Regions from separate parts of the Streptococcus sp. HMSC073A12 genome, predicted to be linked through region 2. Evidence: predicted binding sites of a transcription regulator. Region 2 holds the regulator's gene; the other holds the start of a gene.

Region 1 (7,866 bases), on a different contig from region 2:
TCTAACATAGCCTTACGACGGTCTCCGAATCCTGGCGCTTTCACAGCGACTACATTGAAAGTACCGCGGATTTTATTTAACACAAGAGTTGGAAGAGCTTCACCGTCTACATCATCTGCGATAATCAATAATGGACGACTAGTCTTCAAGATATTTTCCAACAAAGGAAGAATTTCTTGGATATTAGAAATCTTCTTATCTGTAATCAAGATATATGGATTATCTAAATCAGCAACCATTTTTTCATTATCTGTTACCATGTATTGAGAAAGATAGCCACGGTCAAACTGCATACCTTCCACAACATCTAGCTCTGTTTCCATTCCTTTTGATTCTTCAATAGTGATGACACCGTCGTTGCCAACTTTTTCCATAGCTTCAGAGATGTATTCTCCGACTTTTTCACTGCGTGATGATACGGCTGCAACTTGCGCAATGGCTTCTTTATTAGAAACCGGAACAGAATTTGCTTTTAAGGCTTCAACAGCTGTTGCAACAGCTGTTTCAATACCACGACGAATGCCGATTGGGTTTGCACCAGCAGTTACATTTTTGATTCCTTCACGGACAATTGCTTGCGTCAACACAGTCGCAGTAGTTGTTCCGTCACCAGCGATATCATTGGTTTTTGATGCAACTTCTGACACCAACTTAGCTCCCATATTTTCAAAATGATCTTCGAGTTCGATTTCTTTTGCAATGGTGACACCGTCATTTGTGATGAGTGGTGAGCCAAATGATTTTTCAAGAACGACATTGCGCCCTTTAGGGCCTAAGGTTACTTTAACGGTATCTGCCAAAATATCAACACCACGCACCATGGCGCTTCTTGCATCTGCTGAAAATTTAATATCTTTTGCCATTTTTACAATTCCTCTTTCTATAAATTTTTATTTATTCAACAATCGCTAGAATATTTGCTTCATTGACAACGAGGTACTTTTCTTCGCCGTCTTTGACTTCAATTCCTGCGTGGCTTTCAACGAGAACAGTATCATCGACCTTCACGCTTGGAGCAACGAGTTCACCGTTGAGCGTACGAATTCCTTCCCCGACAGCTATAACTTTTGCCGTCTTCGTTGCATCTTGTCCTGCGCCTGCAATGACAAAGCCACCAACTTTTTGTTCTCTTTCTTCTACTTTTAGGACCACACGGTCGCCTAATGGTTTAAGCATTTGTTTACCTCCAATATCTTGTTTTAGCACTCTATATACACGAGTGCTAATATTTACATTTTCTATTGTATCACTTGGTCAGAAATAGTCAAGAAAAAAACTCTGTCAAACGACAAAGTTTTTAGGGGGAAAGCAAATAAGTTTTTATTGGATCAATCTTAATTTTTCTTCAAAATCGTCAATAACTTTTTTAATATTCAATCGTCCTTTATAAATACCATAACCAAAGACAAGCATTGCTAGAATCCCTAGGACCGCTAGGATCGTTCCAGCAATGAAGCTAATAAAATTGGTCTGACGGAAGAAATAAACCAGAACAAGACCGATACTAGTAATAGTAAAGAAGAGACTAAACCAACGCCCTAGATTTTCAATCATGTGTTTTTGGTATTGAATTTCCGTTTCATATCCTTGAATCAATTCTTGTTCTGTCATATTTTTCTCCTATTTAGTATTTCAATCCTGGATTGAAGAAGCCAACCAATACACCAAGAAAGGCCACTACAACGAGAAGCAACATTACTTTGATTGGTGAGAGATTTTTCTTCGCCATCAACCACCAGCAAAAGACGATAAACAAAGCTGTCAATAAACCTGGATAAACACCGTCTAATTGGCTTTGTAAAACCAAGAAGGCTTTCCCTGAAGAATCTTTCAATTTGAAAGCTGTCTTAACAGGTACCCATGTCGCTGCAACCGCACCGATGACCATACCACCAATGATAGACACCGACTTACGGATAGCTTGTCCTTGAGGGCCTACAAGAAATTCAACTGCTTTATCTCCTAGTTCGTACCCTTTAAAGTAGGCGAATTTCATACCAAAGTAGGCGAGCAAGTTCCAAACCACGATATAGAAAATCGCACCAAGTGGTGAACCACCGTTTGACAAACCGAGAGCAATACCTAGTATAATCGGAATCAAAGTACCAACAATCAGTGAATCACCAATTCCTGCAACAGGTCCCATGAGACCAGCACGAAGACCGTTGATTGTTTCATCATCTACTCCATCAGCCCCATTCGCGCGCGCTTCTTCTAAACCTGCTGTAATCCCTACAATCAATGCACCTAATTGCGGCTCCGTGTTAAAGAATGCGGTGTAGGTGTGCATTGCTTTTGCTTGATCTTCTTTTTTAGAATATAATTCTTCCACAATTGGTAACATTGAAGCCAGATATCCAAAGGTTTGCATGTGTTCTTGTGAGAAGCAAGTTAAGTTCCCATAATACCAATGATGAAAAGATTTTCCTAATGTTTTTTTCGTTAATTTAACCATTTTAAATATCCTCCTCATCGTCATCATCAAAACTTGCACTGGCAGCCGCTTGTGCTCTTACATTTTTCGCCATTTGAATTTCATAGAATAATACTGCAAAGATTAATGAAATGACTGCACAAGATACAAGGTTAAGTCCTAATGAAGCTGCTAAAGTAAATCCAACAAAGAATGGAATGAAATCAACAGCTTTTTCAACGATTTGTTTTAAGAGGATGGCAATTCCGACACATGGAAGGAGAGAGCCGACCGTAAAGAGGGTTTTCATTGGAATACCATCTAATGGAAGAGCTGTTTTTAAAGCAGCAACCGCATCAGCACCTAATTTACACATAATAAGCGTTGGCAAGAATGAGAATACTAAGTGTGAAATCCAAGGAAAGCCCCAGTCTACCATGTACAGGCGTTTAAATTCACCTTTTTCAACAGCTTTCCAACCAATATGTTGCCAAAGTAGATTCATAGTAGCTGTACCATAGAAAAGAACTGTACCGACTGTACCAACGAGTGTTCCCATTGATTTAGCCAAGTTAGCAGCGTCTGCAGAGTCAAGTGATAGTCCTTGTGATTGAATAGCAACCATTGCCAGAGGAATCCCAATATAAGAAACCGCACGAACGTCAGCTGAAACAGTACCGCCAGGTGTTACCAAAGCGATGTAAACAAGTTGCATCGCAACCCCACAGATGATACCTAATTTCACATCTCCTAAGATCAGTCCTGAAACAAGACCACCTACAAGTGGGCGCCCAAGAGTATAGTTACCAATGGAAGTACCACCTAGACCAGGCATAGATGATAGACAGGCAAATAACCCTAGTAAAGCGGCTTGAAACCACGAAATTGTCATAATAAAGCCTCCTTAATGCTTATTATATTTTGTTAAAAACCAAATTTAGATTTGAAATCGTCCCAGTAGCCAATAGACACATCTGGCAAGAGTTGGAATTTCACTTTATAGCCAGCTTTTTGAATCGCTTCAAGTGCTTCCGCTTCCTCTTGTGTGATGGATTGGTTGTTTCCTAATTTAATAGCTCCTGGACGGTCATTGGCTGGACCAACGATGATTTCTTTGATATCACCAGGCACAAAACCTTGATCAACTAGTATTTCTTTCATATCAATTGAATTTTTAGTAATCAAGAAATAGCGACTATCGGAATCCAATACCTTTTGTGATTTTTCTTTCCATGCTTCGTTTGTCCAAACGAATGTTTTTTTATCAGAAGCTGCTTTGTAGGCTTGTTTCAAAACTGCATTTCCTGCTGCAGCATTATTGACAGCAACTAAGCCGTCACAAGGATATTCCTTTGCCCAGCGAGTTACTGTTTGACCGTGAATCATACGGTCATCAATACGTACAAATGAAATTGTCATGATAAATCTCCTTTTTAATCTTTTTTTAAATATCGTCTTCATCCTCTTCGTCACTAGCAACTACATCAAATTCTTGCAGCGCTACGGATGCTTCTGAGAGAATGGCTTGTGCCAATTCTTTTCCTTCCAACATATCTTTCATCACTAAGCCTGTGAGTGCCATTGTCAAATTGAGACCACCAAGTACGACTGCAGTGTTTAACTTGCCAAGTTCTGATAAAACATTGCAAGCTGTCGTCAAAGGACTTCCTCCGACAATGTCTGCCAACACCAAAACCGTATCTTCTGTTCCCAGATTTGCTAACGCTTGACGAAAGTCAAGAGCGAAATCTTCAACAGACTTGCCTTCTTTTAGGCCTACTGCAACGACTTGGTCGGTCTTATCCCCAGCGAACATCCTCAAAGAGCTTTGCACACCTTCTGCTAGTCCACCATGACTGACCAGTACTAGATATTTCATGTTCTTTCCTCCTTCATTTCCTAGCCTTATTTTACCAAACATGGAACCGATTTCATATTGTCGAATGTCACTTTGTAAAGATGACATTTGTTAGTTAAAATATGACAAATGTCATATAGTTTTTCAAAAAGAAAAATAGCCAGCTTTGAGTTCAAAAATCTCTCATCTGACTATTTTGATATTTATTCTTCGTTAAACCTCTATTTGCCTGTTTCTTCCATTTCCCTTTGAATACTTGGCAAGCGACTGTCGATTTCATTGTTCTTGAGAGCATTTTCGAGTAAGTGATCAATGCGTTCCAGAGAGTGATAATCCACATCTCGACTAATATCTAAGACAGAATGTTTCATCATATGATCCAATCTTTGAGAAGTCAATGAATTCAGCCCAAAATCATCTGCTTGTAAAATCTTTTTCGTCTGACTGCTTTTAACAACTGATAGCAAGACAGATGTTCCTTGCGACTTTTCAAATAAATTCTGTTGAGTTTTTTGATTTTGACACAATAATTTCATAAATTCCCAAGCTAATTTGTCCTGTTTTGTCTTTGAAGACATGGCAAAAAGGGACGTTTTCACTTGTGTTGCAGGAATTCCTGCTTTAGCAGCTGGCATGGGAATACAAGTCCAAGAAAATCTAGAATATTTTGCCACATGGTAGGGATAGGGTTTGTAGGTTCGATATTGAGCCAAACTCATTGGATAAAAGGCGACCTTACCTTCATCAAAATCATTTGACGTTACCTTGTACCGTTGATTTAATGAATCCAATTTACTGATAAAGGAGAGTGCCTGATGCATTTCGACACTATCAACATTAACACCATTTTGATTTCTTAAATGCCCGTTATACGCCACCAAGGCTTGCTTCCAAGTATAATCCGTAATGCCATACTGGTCAATCAGACTGTCACCATCTGTATCCTTTGTTACTTTTTGACAAATCGCATATAAATCCTCTAAAGTCCAATTAGAGTTAGGAATTGAAATGCCTTCTTTTTCCAGCAAATCCTTATTGACACACATCATGACAGGGTTACTTTCAATCGGCAAAGCATAACTGCGCCCCTGATACTGTCCAGCTTGGTAGGCAACTGAATAGTAAGCCGCGGCTTCTTCCTTACTAATCAAAGAATCCAAAGATTTGAATGCTCCAGAAGATGCCAACATTGAAAAATCATTTTCAGGCACCATAAATACATCTGCCTGCTCACCTTTTAGAATCTTTTCTGCTAGCCAATTGTCATAGTCCTTTTTAGGAATTCCACTCTCATAAACGACCTTGACATTGGGATGTGACTTTTCAAATTGGCGAATAATATTGTCTAACACTCTATTCTCACGACTATTCGGAACGTCCCAGCTGCTGCCTGCATACACTTCAATTCGCAAAATCTTTTTTTGATTGGAAGTCCATAAAACAAAGCTAAGGGTCACTAAAAGGAGAGCCGAGACGAACATCGTCAAATACCTCATCCGCCACTTCATTTGTCATTGTCCTTACTAAAATCACGTTGGGTAACACCTGTCTGCACAGCCCAAATAGCTAATTGCGTGCGATCTCGCAAATTTAATTTCGTCAGAATACCTGACAAGTAATTCCGCACTGTCCCTTCAGACAAGAACAACTTCGCTGCAATTTCCTTGTTTGAAACTCCAAAACCAATTTGTTGGATAATCTTCCACTCAGTCTGACTCATATCTTCTACATTTTCTTCCGCAACAGAAATGGCAAAATTCGACTGCGCCATTTGTGAAAAGATTTTAAACACTTTGCTAGCAATGTTCGGATTAATCATAGCTCCGCCTTTGTGAACCGTTTGAATAGCTTGATACAATTCTTCAGTAGAGACTCCTTTTAAGATATAACCAGAAGCACCATATTTTAAAGCAGAAAAAATGAAATCATCGTCATCAAAAGTTGTTAGAATAATAATTTTGATATCTGGATAGTGTTCTTTGACTGCCTTTGTATAGAGAACACCGTCCATAACAGGCATTCGAATGTCCATTAAAATCACATCAGGGTGTACATGATGCAGTTTGTCAAGCACTTCTTTGCCATCTCCGACTATTCCCACTACTTCAATATCTGGATGTGCCGATAAAACAATCTGTAAAGACTCACGAATCAAGGCTTGATCATCTGCTATTAAAACTTTAATCATTTTTTCCTCCTATTTTCGGAATTTCAATATGAGTATAGAAACCGTTGCGATTTTCAAAATGAACATTCCCACCAATAATCGCCAAACGCTCCTGCATTTGTTTGAGACCATAACCATAGTAAAGCTCATCAAAGCCGACTCCATCGTCTTGAATGGTCATGATATAATTCTCTTCTTCTAATAACTCAATCCAAACCGTTTTGGCATGCCCATGCCGTACCGAATTGGTAATGGACTCTTGAATCACCCGAAAGACAATATCTTCTTTTGCAATATCTAAATCAATTGTGGCCCATTCATAGCGAAAATGAATTTCCAAATTAGAAATGGCTTCATATTCTCGAATAATTTTGAACAACGCTTCCTTTAAGCTATTATTTTCTAAAGCACCAGGTCGCATTTTATTGAGTGAACCTCGCACATCACGGATACCGTCTCGCACAACCACAGAAACATTTTCTAACTGTTCCTTAGCACGATTTTTGTCAATATCCACCAATACTTTAACTGCATCAATCCCCGCAGAAATCCCTGTCAAAGCATGCCCTAGCGTATCATGAATTTCTCTAGCGATTCGCTTTCTTTCACGGTCTTCTGCGATTTTTTCAGATAAGGCTAAATAACTATTCAACTCGCGATTGGCTTGTGCGGCCATGCGTAGCTCTTCTTCAATATGATGTTTTTCGGTCATCGCAGATAAAATATAAAATAGTAGAGAAATCATAAAGACAACTAGATTCAGTGAAAAGAGAAAATTCTTTCCAAAAAGGAGAGCCATGCGAATGGATTCTGGACAAAAGCGAATGTAGGTATCTAACGAAGGCAATTTAACAAAAAGTGACATCAAATCATAGTTGGATAAGAGCAACATAGTAAAGCTCAAAATGATAAAGGAAAACCAATATTTCCGATCTTTTGAAGTGTTGAACTCCTTAGAACCGTAAAAAATATCCGCAAAAACCAAGAGAATCAGACCATTATAAGAAGAATGCAGGACAGAAAAGATAACTAACATCAGCAAAATCTCAATAATAGTTACTTTATCATAAACGGATAGCTGATTTGGGTGTTTCTCGCGGTAATAAAATACTAATAGCAAGCAAGCATAAAAGATAATAGCTAACCAAAAACTAAAGCTCGGCGAGCCTGGGATAGCATCCAAACGCCCCAATAGTGAATGAGCATAACCTCTTGCGACCACGTAATTCGTCGCAAAAAGATAAATAGAGGCATTATAAACAATGGCAATAAAATTGATGACCATTAAAGCAATTTTGCTATAAAAAATACTTTTATTTCGTCTCATTATTGCCACCCTGTAATTGTATATTGCCCGATGTTATCTTTATTCACCAAATGAACAGGAATCAGGTACTCCTTTTTGTAAGATTGATGCTTCATCATGCG
Region 2 (7,866 bases):
GCATCAATAAATCAAAAAGATACTTGACAAAACGCTTTAGGGCAGAGTAAACCAGTTTTCGGGTAGCCTGTCTGACCCTCGGATGAAGTGAACGAGTTTTCGTTCAGCCCGTTGATCGAGATGACGAGCTTATCTTCGCCGAGTATCACGACAAGGCCAACCAGCTTTTGAAGAAGGCCAGCGTGCAACCAAGATTTTGATTGACCAGATTGATGGGCGTCATCAAGAAGAAAAACAACAAGTGCTGGATTGTAGTGTTCATTGGAAAGAATCAACAATCAATTGATAACGATTAGGCAGAGCTTAAGGGATAAAAGTCGTATTTTTCTCTTTCGGTTTATGCAAATTTCCTTTACTTATGCTACAATAGGGAAAAGCATGTTGATTGGAGTAAAAAATGAAAGCAATTATTACGGTTGTTGGCAAGGATAGAACGGGGATTGTGGCAGGAGTGTCTAGCAAAATTGCAGAGCTTGGTTTGAATATTGATGATATTTCACAGACTGTTTTAGATGAATTTTTCACTATGATGGCGGTTGTTTCTAGTGAAGAAAAGAAAGATTTTACAGAATTGCGCAATGAATTTGAAGCCTTTGGCAATACACTCAATGTTAAAATTAACATTCAAAGTGCAGCGATTTTTGACGCTATGTACAATATCTAATAGAGGTGAAAAATGGATATAAAGCAAGTTACTGAAACCATTTCCATGATTGAGGAGCAAAATTTTGATATTCGGACGATTACCATGGGGATTTCACTTCTCGACTGTATTGATACGGATATTGAGCGAGCAGCAGAAAAAATTTATCAAAAGATCACAAGGAAAGCTAAAAATTTGGTGGCAGTTGGTGATGAAATAGCTGCGGAGCTGGGTATTCCCATCGTGAACAAACGTGTATCGGTGACCCCGATTTCCTTGATTGGTGCTGCGACAGATAGTGATAACTATGTGCTTCTAGCAAAAGCGCTGGATCGAGCAGCAAAAGAAATCGGTGTTGATTTTATCGGTGGTTTTTCTGCACTGGTGCAAAAGGGCTATCAAAAAGGGGACGAAATCCTCATCCGCTCCATTTCGCGAGCTTTAGCGGAGACTGATAAGGTTTGCTCATCTGTTAATATTGGATCCACCAAGTCAGGAATCAATATGACAGCAGTTGCAGATATGGGACGTGTCATCAAGGAAACTGCAGAACTTTCTGACATGGGGGCAGCGAAATTAGTTGTTTTTGCCAATGCGGTCGAGGATAATCCTTTTATGGCGGGTGCTTTTCATGGCGTTGGCGAAGCTGATGTCGTCATCAATGTAGGCGTTTCTGGTCCTGGTGTCGTCAAACGTGCCCTTGAAAAAGTTCGTGGCGAAAGTTTTGATGTAGTGGCGGAAACAGTCAAGAAAACAGCTTTTAAAATCACTCGGATCGGTCAGCTTGTCGGACAGATGGCTAGTGAGCGGCTGGGTGTTAAATTCGGGATTGTTGATTTAAGCTTGGCGCCAACACCTGCTGTCGGCGACTCTGTTGCCCGTGTTCTGGAAGAAATGGGCTTGGAAACAGTCGGTACGCATGGAACGACGGCAGCTTTGGCTTTGCTTAATGACCAAGTCAAAAAAGGTGGCGTAATGGCTTGCAATCAAGTCGGCGGTTTGTCTGGTGCTTTCATTCCAGTTTCAGAAGACGAGGGGATGATTGCAGCGGTTCAAAACGGATCTCTCAATTTAGAAAAATTAGAGGCAATGACCGCGATCTGCTCGGTTGGATTGGATATGATTGCCATTCCGGCTGACACGCCTTCTGAAACGATTGCAGCTATGATTGCAGACGAAGCCGCTATTGGGGTTATCAATCAGAAAACAACAGCGGTACGGATTATTCCTAAAGGAAAAGAAGGCGACATGATTGAGTTTGGAGGTCTTTTAGGGACTGCGCCAGTGATGAGAGTCAATAAAGCTTCATCAGCTGATTTTATTGCGCGTGGTGGACAAATTCCAGCACCGATTCATAGTTTTAAAAATTAAAATGAGAGTGGGACAGAAATCAGTAGTTTCGTAGAAACTTGATTTCATCGTCCCACCTCTGCACGGTTGAGTAGGGTTGTAAAAGTTGATTTATCAACGTGTTAGAGTCCACTCAGCCACTGCGTCTTATAATTATGACTATATAAGCAAAGGAAGCTGAGCACTTTTGTCCCAGCTTCTTCTTTTGAAAAGGAGATTGAAATGGCAAAAACGAAGTTATATATTATTCGTCATGGAAAAACGATGTTTAATACAATTGGTCGGGCACAAGGTTGGAGTGATACGCCACTTACAGCTGAAGGGGAACGTGGCATTCATGAATTAGGAATTGGTCTGCGAGAATCAGGACTTACATTTACAAGGGCTTTTTCTAGCGATTCTGGGCGGACGATTCAGACCATGGGGATTGTCCTTGAAGAGCTCGGCTTAACCGGCAAAATTCCTTATACCTTTGACAAATGGATTCGTGAATGGTGTTTTGGCAGTTTTGACGGTGCTTATGGTGGCGATCTGTTTCATGGCGTGATTCCACGAGTGCTGGATGTAGAAGACTATAAGAAACTAACCTTGCAGGAATTGGCAGACGGTCTAGTCGAAGTGGATACAGCTGGCTGGGCAGAGCCTTGGGAAAAGCTGAGTGGACGTATTTTAGAAGGTTTTACAGCCATTGCAAAAGATGTAGAGGCTTCTGGCGGGGGCAATGCTCTTGTCGTCAGCCACAGTATGACAATCGGTGCCTTTGCTTGTTTGATTGATCCGTCTATTATTTTAAATCCTGGCGTACAAAATGGCAGTGTAACGGTCGTGGAATATGAAAATGGAAAATTCACCATTGAAGCGTTAGGAGATATGTCTTATCGCCAAGTAGGTGCTAAGATATTGGAAGAATAGAAATAATCATAAAAACGGGAATGTGAGAAAAGTTATTTTTTACGAATGGTGACGTTTATCTTACTCCCGATTTTTCTTTCATTCTTAAATGCTTCTCTGCAAAAAATGATATAATATAGTAAGAAAAACGGAGGTAAAATATGGCAAAAACAAGATTATACATTGTTCGCCATGGGAAAACCATGTTTAATACCATCGGTCGGGCGCAAGGCTGGTCTGATACGCCTTTGACCGCTGTGGGAGAACGTGGAATTCGTGAGCTAGGAATTGGACTTCGCGAGTCGGGGCTACAATTTGCAAAAGCTTTTTCTAGCGATAGCGGGCGGACGATTCAAACCATGGGAATTATGCTAGAGGAACTCGGATTAACCGGACGCATTCCTTATCGCACAGACAAACGACTTCGCGAATGGTGTTTTGGCAGTTTTGATGGAGCTTATGATGGTGAATTGTTTATGGGAGTGATGCCTCGTGTTTTCAATGTAGAGCATGTTCATCAATTGAGTTATCCTGAGTTGGCTGAGGGTCTGGTAGAGGTTGATACAGCTGGTTGGGCTGAAAGCTGGGAAAAATTGAGTAGCCGCATTTGGGAAGGATTTTCAGATATTGCCAAGGAAATCGAAGCTGCTGGTGGTGGCAATGCACTGATTGTTAGCCACGGTATGACCATTGGAACATTTGTGTACCTCATTGACCAAACAAGATCACATGGTTTAGACAATGGTAGTGTGACCGTCATTGAATACGAGACTGGTCGCTTCACAGTTGATTGCATCGGAGATATGTCTTACCGCACTGTTGGCAAAAAATATTTGGATGACGGTGAGCAAGATTAGTTTTTAGTAGTGCAATTCGTGTGAATTTGCTGCGGTTTTATTTAACATTGAGGAAAGCTTAAGATTTATAACATCTTCTATAAGATATTTTGTAGGTCCTCGGACCGATTTTTAGCACTCTTACAAAAAGAGTGCTAATTTTTTGAGTTTTTGTCTTGACTTTGGTGTGGAAGAGTGTATAATAGAATCATGAGTTAGCACTCGGGTGTGTAGAGTGCTAAACAAAAAATCTCATATTCCAGCTCAAAGCTGAAAGGGGTGATGTCATGGTAACGGAACGTCAGAATGAGATTTTAAACTTGATCATTGACATCTTTACAAAGACCCATGAGCCAGTCGGCTCCAAATCCCTACAAGAATCAATCCAGTCTAGCAGCGCGACGATTCGTAATGACATGGCTGTTCTTGAAAAACAAGGTCTTTTAGAAAAAGCACATACATCAAGCGGGCGCAAACCCAGTGTGGCAGGTTTTCAATACTTTGTCAAACACTCCCTTTCCTTTGATCATCTTGCTGAAAATGAACTCTACGAAGTGATCAAGGCATTTGACCGTGAATTCTTCAAATTAGAGGATGTTCTTCAACAGGCAGCGGACGTTCTTTCAACGTTAAGTGGATGTACGGTGGTAGCACTTGATGTAGAACCAAGTCAACAACGCTTGACGGCTTTTGACATTGTGATTCTCAGCCAGCATACAGCTTTAGCAGTCTTTACTTTGGATGAGTCCAATACGATTACCAGTCAATTCATGATTCCCCGTAATTTCTTGCGAAGTGATTTGATTCAGCTGAAGGAATTGATACAAGAGCGTTTCTTAGGACAGACAGTTCTTGATATTCACTATAAGATTCGGACAGAGATTCCACAAATTATCCAGCGTTATTTTACAACGACCGATAATGTTATGGATCTTTTCGAGCATATCTTTAGTGATATTTTCAAAGAAAATGTCATTGTATCTGGTAAGGTGAAGTTGCTGAATTTTTCAGATCTAAAGAGTTATCAATTCTTTGATCAACCGCAAAAAGTGGCTTTTGAAATTCGAGATAGTTTAGCTGAAGATCAAATGCAGACGGTGCGCGTGGCAGACAGCAGAGAAAGCAGTCTGGCGAATTTGACGCTCATCTCTAGCAAATTTCTCATTCCTTACCGAGGATTTGGTATGCTAGCGGTCATTGGACCAGTCAATTTAGATTATCAGCGAGTTGTCAGTCAACTCAATGTTGTCAATCGCGTTTTAACGATGAAGCTCACAGATTTTTATAGATATCTGAGTAGCAATCATTATGAAGTGCATTAAGGCGACAGAGCTGATAGTTATAGATAGAAAAATACTTAAAATACCATAAGGAGGTGCCTAGTGGCAGAAGAAAAACAGCAAGAAGAAGCAAAAAAAGAGGACGTTTCGGTAGAAGAAACGTCTGAAGAAACAACAGAGGTAGCTCCTGAGAAGTCCGAATTGGACTTGGCAAATGAGCGTGCAGACGAATTTGAAAACAAATATCTTCGTGCAGCTGCTGAAATGCAAAATATTCAGCGCCGAGCAAATGAAGAGCGTCAGCAATTGCAGAAATATCGTAGCCAAGACTTAGGGAAAGCAATCCTTCCTTCGTTGGACAACTTAGAACGCGCCTTGGCTGTTGAGGGATTGACTGAGGATGTCAAAAAAGGCCTGGAAATGGTTCAAGAAAGCTTGATTGCCGCTCTTAAAGATGAAGGAATTGAAGAAGTTCCGACAGACGGTGAATTTGATCACAACTTCCATATGGCTATTCAGACGGTGCCGGCAGATGATGATCACCCAGCTGGAAGCATCGCACAAGTCTTCCAAAAGGGCTACAAACTCCATGAACGTCTCCTAAGACCAGCTATGGTAGTAGTAGCAGAATAAAAAATCTCGTCCGAAACGACGGTAAACTATGAAGAAAGAAAATATATTTTCGCTCTGCTAAACCGTGAGCGAAGCGAACAATTGGCGATACTCCTCGCCGTGGCGCTCTCTGCACAAACTTTAATAAAGAGATTGACTTAGTCAAGCTCTGATGGTGTCGCCACTTAAGAAGAGTATCAAAAAAGAAATTCTAAATAAAGAGGAAAAAATAATGAGCAAAATTATTGGTATTGACTTAGGTACAACAAATTCAGCAGTTGCAGTTCTTGAAGGAACTGAAAGCAAAATTATCGCAAATCCAGAAGGTAACCGTACAACACCATCAGTTGTGTCTTTCAAAAACGGTGAAATCATCGTTGGTGACGCAGCAAAACGTCAAGCAGTGACAAACCCTGATACGATTATCTCCATTAAATCAAAAATGGGCACTTCTGAAAAAGTTTCAGCAAATGGAAAAGAATATACTCCACAAGAAATCTCAGCTATGATTCTTCAATACTTGAAAGGCTATGCTGAAGATTACCTTGGTGAAAAAGTAACCAAAGCAGTTATCACAGTTCCTGCTTACTTCAACGATGCGCAACGTCAAGCAACCAAAGACGCTGGTAAAATCGCTGGTCTTGAAGTAGAACGGATTGTCAACGAACCAACAGCAGCGGCTCTTGCTTATGGTTTGGATAAGACAGATAAAGAAGAAAAAATCCTTGTATTTGACCTTGGTGGTGGTACATTTGACGTGTCAGTCCTTGAATTAGGCGACGGTGTCTTTGATGTGTTAGCTACTGCAGGGGACAACAAACTCGGTGGTGACGACTTTGACCAAAAGATTATCGACCACTTGGTAGCAGAATTCAAGAAAGAAAATGGTATTGACTTGTCAACTGACAAGATGGCTCTTCAACGTTTGAAAGATGCGGCTGAAAAAGCTAAGAAAGACCTTTCTGGTGTAACGTCTACTCAAATCAGCTTGCCATTCATCACTGCGGGAGAAGCTGGACCTCTCCACTTAGAAATGACCTTGACACGTGCGAAATTTGATGACTTGACTCGTGAGCTTGTGGATCGCACAAAAGAACCTGTTCGTCGTGCATTGTCTGACGCTGGTCTTAGCTTGTCAGAAATTGATGAAGTTATTCTTGTTGGTGGTTCAACACGTATCCCAGCCGTTGTGGAAGCAGTAAAAGCTGAAACTGGTAAAGAACCAAACAAATCTGTAAACCCTGACGAAGTGGTTGCTATGGGTGCTGCTATCCAAGGTGGTGTGATTACTGGTGATGTTAAAGACGTTGTCCTTTTGGACGTAACACCGTTGTCACTTGGTATCGAAACTATGGGTGGTGTATTTACAAAACTTATTGACCGCAACACAACTATCCCAACTTCTAAATCACAAGTGTTCTCAACTGCTGCTGATAACCAACCAGCTGTGGATATCCATGTTCTTCAAGGTGAACGCCCAATGGCAGCAGATAACAAGACACTTGGACGTTTCCAATTGACAGACATTCCTGCTGCACCTCGTGGTATCCCTCAAATTGAAGTAACATTTGATATTGACAAAAACGGTATCGTGTCTGTTAAGGCTAAAGACCTTGGTACGCAAAAAGAACAACATATCGTTATCCAATCGAACTCAGGTTTGACAGATGAAGAAATTGACCGCATGATGAAAGATGCAGAAGCAAACGCCGAAGCAGATAAAAAACGTAAAGAAGAAGTAGATCTTCGCAACGAAGTGGATCAAGCTATCTTTGCGACTGAAAAGACTATCAAAGAAACAGAAGGCAAAGGCTTTGATGCAGAACGTGACGCTGCTCAAGCTGCTCTTGATGAATTGAAAAAAGCCCAAGAAAACAACAACTTGGATGACATGAAATCAAAACTTGAAGCCCTCAATGAAAAAGCTCAAGCCCTCGCTGTGAAACTTTACGAACAAGCGGCTGCAGCCCAACAAGCTCAAGCAGGAGCAGAAGGAGCAAGTCAAACAAATACAGACGACAACAAAGGTGATGATGTCGTAGACGGTGAGTTTACTGAGAAATAAGACGCCAAAGCAAAATGGCTACTCGAAGCAGTTCATCTGCTAACGCTTGCCACTATAAGGCGGTCGAGCTAGGCGGCTTACTAGCTCGAAAACAAAGAAAAAATCGTCTTTGTCTTTTCCCGTCGTAACGATGAGATGGGAGTGCCTCAGGAAAATCCTAAGACCTCCTTTGTCACATCTTGGAAAGAA

What was found. The regulator HrcA, encoded in region 2, represses chaperone genes, less so after heat shock. The targets are predictions, from matches to a motif close to TTAGCACTCNNNNNNNNNGAGTGCTAA.
Region 1: a site for HrcA is predicted at 1,200-1,226, ahead of groES (co-chaperone GroES). Genes of this name have one in related genera too.

The regions. Positions count from the first base shown of each region.
Region 1 covers NZ_KV810564.1:27,437-35,302, forward strand. The annotation lists gene groL (chaperonin GroEL) at 1-863, opposite strand, end outside; gene groES (co-chaperone GroES) at 895-1,176, opposite strand; gene HMPREF2876_RS08675 (hypothetical protein) at 1,321-1,611, opposite strand; gene HMPREF2876_RS08680 (PTS system mannose/fructose/sorbose family transporter subunit IID) at 1,625-2,455, opposite strand; gene HMPREF2876_RS08685 (PTS mannose/fructose/sorbose/N-acetylgalactosamine transporter subunit IIC) at 2,457-3,305, opposite strand; gene HMPREF2876_RS08690 (PTS sugar transporter subunit IIB) at 3,338-3,832, opposite strand; gene HMPREF2876_RS08695 (PTS sugar transporter subunit IIA) at 3,858-4,292, opposite strand; gene HMPREF2876_RS08700 (ABC transporter substrate-binding protein) at 4,493-5,779, opposite strand; gene HMPREF2876_RS08705 (response regulator transcription factor) at 5,776-6,459, opposite strand; gene HMPREF2876_RS08710 (sensor histidine kinase) at 6,452-7,765, opposite strand; gene HMPREF2876_RS08715 (substrate-binding domain-containing protein) at 7,765-7,866, opposite strand, start outside.
Region 2 covers NZ_KV810554.1:37,053-44,918, forward strand. The annotation lists partial or broken gene HMPREF2876_RS10290 (substrate-binding domain-containing protein) at 118-286, shown strand; gene HMPREF2876_RS07850 (ACT domain-containing protein) at 398-664, shown strand; gene HMPREF2876_RS07855 (PFL family protein) at 677-2,014, shown strand; gene HMPREF2876_RS07860 (histidine phosphatase family protein) at 2,216-2,905, shown strand; gene HMPREF2876_RS07865 (histidine phosphatase family protein) at 3,046-3,741, shown strand; gene hrcA (heat-inducible transcriptional repressor HrcA) at 4,008-5,042, shown strand; gene grpE (nucleotide exchange factor GrpE) at 5,103-5,633, shown strand; gene dnaK (molecular chaperone DnaK) at 5,845-7,677, shown strand.